Regions from separate parts of the Peribacillus sp. P4_B1 genome, predicted to be linked through region 2. Evidence: riboswitches for the same ligand, from Rfam matches in the RefSeq annotation. Region 2 holds a riboswitch; the other holds the start of a gene.

Region 1 (4,228 bases), on a different contig from region 2:
AATCGGCTGATTTTAGTTCATCTTCATACAGCCAGAACCGGAAACGAGAAGGGGAACCATTATTCAATATTTGCAAAGACGGCAAGATCTTCTTTATTGCCAACCACTAAAAGCATATCTTTTTCATGGATATCCTGATCGGGTGATGGTGCTATGATAATTTCCCCATTACTCACGATGGCAATGACGCTGATATTATATTTTGCGCGTAAATCCAGCTCCCTGAGGCTTTTTCCCTTCATGCTCATAGGGACTATGATTTCCTCGATATTGTATTCTTTAGAGAGTTCAATATAGTTCAGCATGTTAGGGGACAGAAGCTGGTTCGCGACCCGTTCTCCCATATCCCTCTCAGGATAGATGACCCAGTCGGCTCCAACTTTAGTGAGCACCTGACCATGATTTTTATTAAGGGCCTTGGCAATCACCTTTTTGACCCCAAGCTCTTTTAAAAGCAAGGTAGTTAAAATGCTTGATTGCATATCAATTCCGATGGCTACGATGACACAATCGAAGTTGCGGATTCCAATGGATTTCAATGTCTCTTCTTCAGTCGTATCCGCAATGACTGCATGGGTAACGCTCAGTTCCGCATTCTCGACTCTTTCCCCGCTGATATCAATACCCAATACCTCTTGGCCAGCCGAATATAATCTATGGGCCACACTGGTTCCGAATCTGCCTAAACCAATCACGGCATATTGTCTTTTTCCCATCTTTTACACTCCTTCATTTATGTTTAACCAATCATGATTTTCCCTTTTGGACGTCGGAACGGATCTGGTTTGCGCCTCATAGCGATGGCAAAGGCCAAAGTCAAAGGACCCACACGGCCTGCAAACATCGTGAAAATGATGAGCATCCGGCCAACCGGTGATAATTCGGGGGTCAAACCCATTGAAAGTCCCACGGTGGCAAATGCTGAAGTGGCTTCAAATAAAATCATCAAGAAGTCACTTCCGCTTTCAGTGATGGTCAGCAGAATGGAGATGATTGAAACCATGAATACGCCAATGAATGTAACGGATAATGCTTTAAAGATCGTTTCACTTATAATGCGGTGACGGAATAATACCACATCACCCTTTCCTTTAATCTGTGACCAGACCGTTCCGATAAGCGTCGCAAATGTGGTTGTTTTAATCCCGCCGCCAGTCGATCCGGGTGAAGCCCCAACGAACATCAAGAAAATGATGAGCAGTAATGTGGGTTGAGTCAAATCAGGGATATTCAGCGTATTGGAGCCGGCCGTCCTTGGTGAAACCGATTGAAATAGAGACGATAACGTTTTACCCATGAAAGATAAAGGCTGCAATGTCTTGGCATTACCGAACTCGAATAAAAAGATTAAAATTGCGCCGGCGATTGTAAGTGTCAGGCTAGTCATCAGAACAACCTTCGTATGTACGGATAAACGATGGGTATCACGATATTCGTATAGTTCATTCATCACGATAAAACCTATTCCGCCAAACGTGATCAGGAAGGCGACCGTAAGGGTTACGAATGGATCCGATACATAAGGGGTCAAGCTCTTGAATTCTCCCATCAAATCAAAACCGGCATTATTGAAATTCGATATGGAATGAAAAACCCCGTAATAGATCGCTTTGCCGATTGGCATGTCAAAAGAAAAGCGAATCGATAAGATAAGGGCACCCATGGCTTCAATGATGGCCGTGAAAATTAAAAGCCGTTTTACTAACTTGACTATACCTGCCATGGAAAGATTATTTAAGGATTCCTGCAAGAGTAACCTGCCTTTTAAAGAAATCCTTTTGCCTAAAAGGAAAAAGAAAAACGTCGCAAATGACATGAATCCTAAGCCGCCTATCTGAATCAGTGTTAAGATGACCAATTCACCAAAGGTGGTGAAGGTCGTTCCCGTATCCACTACGACAAGTCCTGTTACACATGTAGCGGAGGTTGAGGTGAATAAAGCATCCAGAAAAGCAAGGCCATTCCCATTTTCAGTAGAAATCGGCAGGGTCAGCAAATAGGCCCCAATAAGTATCAGGGTGGCAAAGCCTAGTACAAGGATTTTTGGCGGATCGAATAATTTTTTTGCTTTTATCAATTGATCATCCCTACCTAAAAATGACATGTGTAAAACTGTATGAATATCTTAACCATCAATCCTGTTATCAAATCTTTTTTAAGCATAATAAAAAGACCTGCGTAAACATCGAACAGCTATTTTGTCACAAAAAGCGTGCAAAAAAAGCTCCCGAAATAGGCGGTCTTATGACCTCCTTCGCTTTAGCCGACGAAGTTAGCTGACGGGTAGGATGGCGAAAGAGCTGATCTCATCCCTTCTGCATGGCAGAATTAACCCCAAATGATTGGGTCCTCCGTACTCAATTCCTTTGAGTTTTGGCCGAAATATATTAAATTGATAAACGTATTCTACTCCCAACATTTAGCAGTTGTAAACCCCTAAATTGTAAAAAAATATTTCTTTAATAAAACTGAAAATTTACGTTTTATTTACATTGATAAAACGTATTGACAAATATTAGTTAGCACATTATGATAGGTTCGATTAATCCGATTATGATAACAGTTTCGGTGTACTTGATTCAACACTTTCTAGCTGAACAGGTCATGGGCAATCAATGTTATTAATATATATAAACTATTTTTCTTTTGAAAAGCATAGAAAAAGTCAATGCATTCGTATTTAAAGGTTCCAGACATTTTATAAAAAAGGCGGGCAATTATGGAGAAGACGTTCAATAGATATGTTATTAACGCTACAGGCAAGGGTGGCCAGACATATTTAACACAATGCCAGGATAAAGATGCACTAAGGAAATGGATAGCCGATCATGAGGACCAAATCATAATGAATGAGTTAAGGATAACGGATAAGAAAAAGAATCCGTTATTAAAATTGTTTTCCCTAAAGTAAATCAGCTGAATCCAAACATTCATTTAACGGTATTCAATTATGTCATTCCTGTGTCTTATTCGGGAACGCTGAGCGAAAAATTCCTATCTTGTTTTGCTTTCAAACTCATTTAATTTTGAATGAGTTTTTTTGTTTTGAAAATCATAACATTTACAAAATTATACCATTAATGTTAAAGTTTAGGGTAAATGTGATTCCGATGAGAAAAAAGTAAATGAAACGCAACTTTCCAGTGCGCTTGGTAAACTGGAAAGGAGTAACGGGGATGTATTGAAGCTTAAAGGGAGTTCCCATTATAGTGCATAGTTATTGCATGCTGTTAATGCAATACGGCATAAGATTAATAATGGTGACATATTAATTGGCACCGTTCTATTGATCCCGTCCCCAAGACGCATTTCTTGTGGACGGTTTTTTTTATTGTTTTTATATTTTCTTTCTAAGGAGGGGAAGCGTTGACATTGAGAAATTCATTAGTATCTTGGAAATATCCTTCCATTTTATTGTGCGGGATCGGGATTTCCAACTTCGGTGCTTGGGTTTATTTCATTGCACTTAATTTAATCGTGCTGGATATGACTGGCTCGGCCTTGGCGGTTGCTGGACTGTATATCGTTAAACCGATGGCTGCCATATTTACGAATGTTTGGGCCGGCAGCGTGATCGACCGGATCAATAAGCGGAATCTAATGATCGCACTTGATCTATTTCGAGCGGTATTCATGGCTTTGCTGCCATTGGCTTCTTCTATTTGGGTCATCTATTCCCTTATCTTCGTGATCAATATGGCAGAGGCCATGTTTGTAACGGCATCAAGGACTTATATAACAAAATTAATCCCCATTGAACAGCGGAAACGATTTAACTCGTTACGAAGCTTGATCGATTCTGGAGCTTTTTTGATTGGACCAGCGATAGCGGGTATCCTTTTCTTAATCGGTACACCGGTTTTAGCCATTTATATTAACGCGGCTGCCTTATTATTATCCGGTATCATCACTCTATTCATGCCTAATCTTGAAAAGGATCATCCCCTTGGAAAATCCAGTCATTACCTGTCTTGGACCATCATGAAAAAGGATTGGGGCATCGTCCTGGATTTCAGCCGGAAATCTTCCTATATCATGCTCATTTATTTCTTATTCAGCTGCATGGTGGTGATGGAAACGGCCATCGATTCCCAAGAAGCAGCGTTTGCCAAGGCCATACTCCTTTTGTCGGACAGCGATTACGGATTCCTTGTAAGCATCGCCGGGGCAGGCATCATTGCGGGTGCCATAGTCAATGCCGTATTCATCAGTAAAGTGCAAATCTCGT
Region 2 (4,228 bases):
ATGCACTTAAAGCGAATTTGGAAGCGGAGAAAACTGCTGCTGAGGGAGAAATTGTAGGGATTGACGAATATATTAGGAAGTTAAGGGCTTCTCAAGGGGTCCTGACCCGTAATCCTGATAAAGCGGTCATTGATGAATCGGTGAAAAATAACTTGGATATTAATATAACAACAAGCTCTTCAGATCTTATTAAAAGCAACATTGAGCAAGAAATGTACAAGCAAGAACTCGAAAAAAACAGTTTGAATGAAAAAGTGAAAATGCTTGATGCTAAATTAAGTTCAATTGAGGAGCAGGCTAGCGCGATTGTAACGACGAGTGAAGCTGATGGTGTAGTTAAAAATATCAATAAAAACCTGAAAAACCCGATTATATCCATCGTTTCGACAAATATGGCAATTGAAGGTAATTTCTCCGAAGAGGAGATGAAAAAAGCTAAAGTGGGCATGACTATAAAAGCAAGTTCCTCTGATTTAAAAAAGTCATTGAAAGGAACGATAGGCCGTATCCATTCCTATCCAGCAGAAGAGCCGTCACTAAAAAAGGATAACAGATTTCCATTTCAGGCTTTAATCGAACCGGAGGGTGAAGAAACTGAATCTTTGTTGGTGGGATCCAAAGTCAACCTTGCTGTAATAACCAATGAGAAAGCTGGTGTACCGGCCATTCCCATAGAGGCAGTGCATTACCAAAAAAGGCCGCATGTCTACAAATTGACTAAAAAAGGCTATGTGGATAAACACTACATTTCAAAAGGGCTTAAAGCAGAAGGTAAGCAGGAACTAATAAAGGGACCGTCAGTAGGTGATGTCATCCTGCTAGAACCGAATAGGGTAGCGAAGAACCATTCTTATTTTATTACCCCAATTCAATTTGAAAAAGTGAAAATTGCAACTTATAAAAAATTCACCTCTAGGGAAAAAGTAAGGTATCTGTTACTTGGCATTTTGGAAAAATAACTGCTTCTTTCATAAAGAAAGGGGATGTCAAATTAGTTATTATTTATATATCCATATAGCTTAAATGACTAAAAATCGGGAAGTGTAATACTTGGTGAAATCATCTAAAATGCAGAATATTCAGATATATTTAAAGACTTTTTCTAAAATGGATGAGAATAAACATTTACAGATTAACCTTTTTAGTATAATATTTTATTATAAGTTAACTCGCTTAATCTTATTCCAAGAACGGGGGAACCATTTTTGTGGATTTTATTCCACTAGGGGTGAATTCAGAAATGAAAGGGCAAATTGTGTTTCCAATTCCTAACCCGACAGCTAACCTCGTCAGCGTCTTTAAGGGAACATGTGTGAATATTCACGCCAATATGAAATCGACACATGAAGTGTCTTTTTTTTCGGCGTAAAGACAGAGTTTTTCAAAAAAAGAAAAATTACTTTCTTTCTATTAGTATCTTGTTTCCCTTACCGAGACAAAACGTTTTTGCATCAAAGACTTTATGGAAGGTGAGGAAAGTATATGAAGAAATTCAAGTTAAGTTTAGCTAGCCAAATTTTCATTGGTTTAATTCTAGGGATTATCGTTGGTGCCATTTTTTATGGTAATGAGACGGCCCAAAACTTTTTACAGCCATTCGGAGACATTTTCCTACGAATGATTAAAATGATTGTTGTGCCAATCATTGTATCAAGTCTTATCGTTGCAGTTGCGGGTGTAGGTGATTTAAAAGCAGTAGGTAAACTAGGAGCTAAATCACTTTCATACTTTGTGGCGGTAACTATGATTGCGATTGCTGTTGGTTTAATTTCCGCTAATATCATCCAGCCTGGTGCTGGCGTAAATATGAATCATCTGGAAAAAACTGACATCTCCACTTATGTTGATACAGCAGAAACTAAGCAGCATGAATCATTTGTAGATACACTTGTTCACATTGTACCATCCAATCCAGTACAAGCTATGGTACAAGGCGATATGTTAGCGATTATTTTCTTCTCCGTATTGTTTGGACTAAGTATTGCCGCGATCGGTGAAAAAGGTAAACCAGTATTCCGTTTCTTCCAAGGTACAGCAGAAGGAATGTTCTACCTAACTAATATGGTCATGAAATTTGCTCCTATTGGGGTATTTGCACTAATCGGTGTGACCATCTCCAAGTTCGGTTTGGAATCTTTAATTCCGTTAGGTAAGTTAGCGCTTTCTGTATACGGAACAATGATTTTCTTTGTAATTGTCGTTCTGGGTCTTATTGCAAAATTTGTAGGATTCAATATCTTTACATTGATTAAACTTCTAAAAGAAGAATTGATACTTGCGTTCTCTACAGCAAGTTCAGAAGCGGTTCTTCCGAAACTTATGGAAAAAATGGAAAAAGCGGGATGTCCGAAACATATAGCTACATTTGTTATTCCGACTGGATACTCTTTTAACCTTGATGGTTCAACATTATACCAAGCGTTGGCAGCTATCTTCATCGCTCAAATGTACGGAATCGATTTAAGTGCTTATGAGCAAATTACGCTAATGCTAGTGTTAATGATCACGTCTAAGGGTATTGCGGGTGTACCAGGTGTATCCTTCGTAGTTCTTTTAGCGACATTAGGAACAGTTGGTATTCCTATTGAAGGTTTAGCATTTATTGCCGGTATCGACCGTATTCTTGATATGGGACGTACAGTAGTAAACGTTATCGGTAATTCACTTGCAGCAATCGTCATCTCTAAATGGGAAGGTCAATTCAACCCTCCTTCCGATAAAGAATTAGAACAAGTTTCTTAATACAAAAAATCCAGAGTGATATGTCACTCTGGATTTTTTGTGTTTGAAAAGCGTATCCTTTATATTTGACGTGCCAGAAGGTGCAAACGAAAAGTTTTTTAAAGGGAAACTTCCACATGAAAAGAATTAATGATAAAACCTTATTCAATTTTACCCGTCGTCAATTCCTCCAACTCTTTATTTTTCACTATTATGGATATTTAAAATTATCGAGTTCGTTCCTAAACCTTAGGTGATTATAGAGTTCAGGTATTCACATTATTTATACGATGCAGATGATGAATAATATTCTGGGTTATATAACTTACTTGAAAACCCAAAAGTTTGATAAAATAACATTATTGATTGAGAGCTCGGAGGGGACCAGGTTATGAAGAATGATAACAATGATATCTTATATATGCATATGCAGGCTTCCGAACGGTTTGTCCTTTTTAATGGACTCAATTTTCGCGAATTTGTCTATTCGCTGCCATATACCTTGGATTCCATCTTATTATTGAAACATCAATTCGATGGTGGGGAATACAATTTGAATGTCCAGCTCGATAGCGCTTCATCTGAGGATATTGCAAAGCTCGTTAAAGAAAATGTCCGGGCATATGGAGATTTCTGTTGGATTGATTTTGAAGAAGAGGAAGGGCTGGATGAATTGGATGGAAGGGAATTAGCTGAACTTTTATATTTAGGGCATGCAAAAACCCACCTTGATCCTCCATTTTTCCGTAAATTGAATAATCAGTTTGTGTACCTTGCCCAGGATGATGGCTGGTTCAACAAAATTTATTTTCGTTCACTTTCTACATATTATATGATGTTAGGGAGCCTGATTCCGCTAAAGCTGGAGCCGTTAAAAGTGGAGAGGACGTGGCTTGGAATCAGAAAGAAAAGAGAGCTGACGGCCATTCCTGCAGAAATCATTTCTTCTTTGGCTCATATTATGGCAGAGGGGCTCATTTTTTCCTTTCGGCATGTCAAGTACTCAAGAACGAAGATTGAGATACCGGCATGGGTGGTAGGGGATTATTTAAACATGGATGAGATGCATGATGACTTTTCGGATAGAAATATTAAGGAGCCGGATGTTTTTATCACCTTTAATCGAAAAGAAAAAGTATGGGAAAGTGTTATAAAAAATGAATCATTATTCTGATCCCAATTTCCGGATGCGTGGGTTGGATTATTTGATATCTTTGATTTTTTTTTAGGTGTAAGACTTACTATCTATTGCATAAAAGATAAGGGAGGACACCGCACAGGAGACAGGGAGTTGTGGCTTTGGCCTATATTCCTTATTGGAAAAGCACCAATGATGGATGTTTCGCTTTACCCCGCGTGAACAGGCTGCAAGGCAAACGGTGGAAAATGTAATAAAAAAGAAATGTGGAGAGCTAACAGCCTGTAAATGCCTGAATGCGACGCATAGGATATGCAAGCACAGGTGTTGCCACAGGACGTGGCGAATCTAGCCTGTGTTCCGATGGTG

Evidence for each region. A riboswitch is a leader RNA that binds a small molecule or an ion and turns the genes downstream of it on or off. The one in region 2 is predicted to bind cyclic di-AMP.
Region 1: it holds a riboswitch for cyclic di-AMP, as region 2 does, so the genes downstream of both, AC1DVK_RS16080 (TrkH family potassium uptake protein) here and AC1DVK_RS20855 (cation:dicarboxylate symporter family transporter) in region 2, are expected to answer to the same signal.

The regions. Positions count from the first base shown of each region.
Region 1 is NZ_JBFUHM010000027.1:34,442-38,669, reverse strand. Features, by position in the region: gene AC1DVK_RS16090 (DUF2283 domain-containing protein) at 1-10, shown strand, start outside; gene AC1DVK_RS16085 (potassium channel family protein) at 60-716, opposite strand; gene AC1DVK_RS16080 (TrkH family potassium uptake protein) at 740-2,104, opposite strand; cyclic di-AMP (ydaO/yuaA leader) riboswitch at 2,247-2,389, opposite strand; gene AC1DVK_RS16075 (hypothetical protein) at 2,720-2,911, shown strand; gene AC1DVK_RS16070 (MFS transporter) at 3,373-4,228, shown strand, end outside.
Region 2 is NZ_JBFUHM010000045.1:23,375-27,602, reverse strand. Features, by position in the region: gene AC1DVK_RS20860 (efflux RND transporter periplasmic adaptor subunit) at 1-959, shown strand, start outside; cyclic di-AMP (ydaO/yuaA leader) riboswitch at 1,161-1,310, shown strand; gene AC1DVK_RS20855 (cation:dicarboxylate symporter family transporter) at 1,483-2,742, shown strand; gene AC1DVK_RS20850 (hypothetical protein) at 3,113-3,895, shown strand; gene AC1DVK_RS20845 (hypothetical protein) at 4,172-4,228, shown strand, end outside.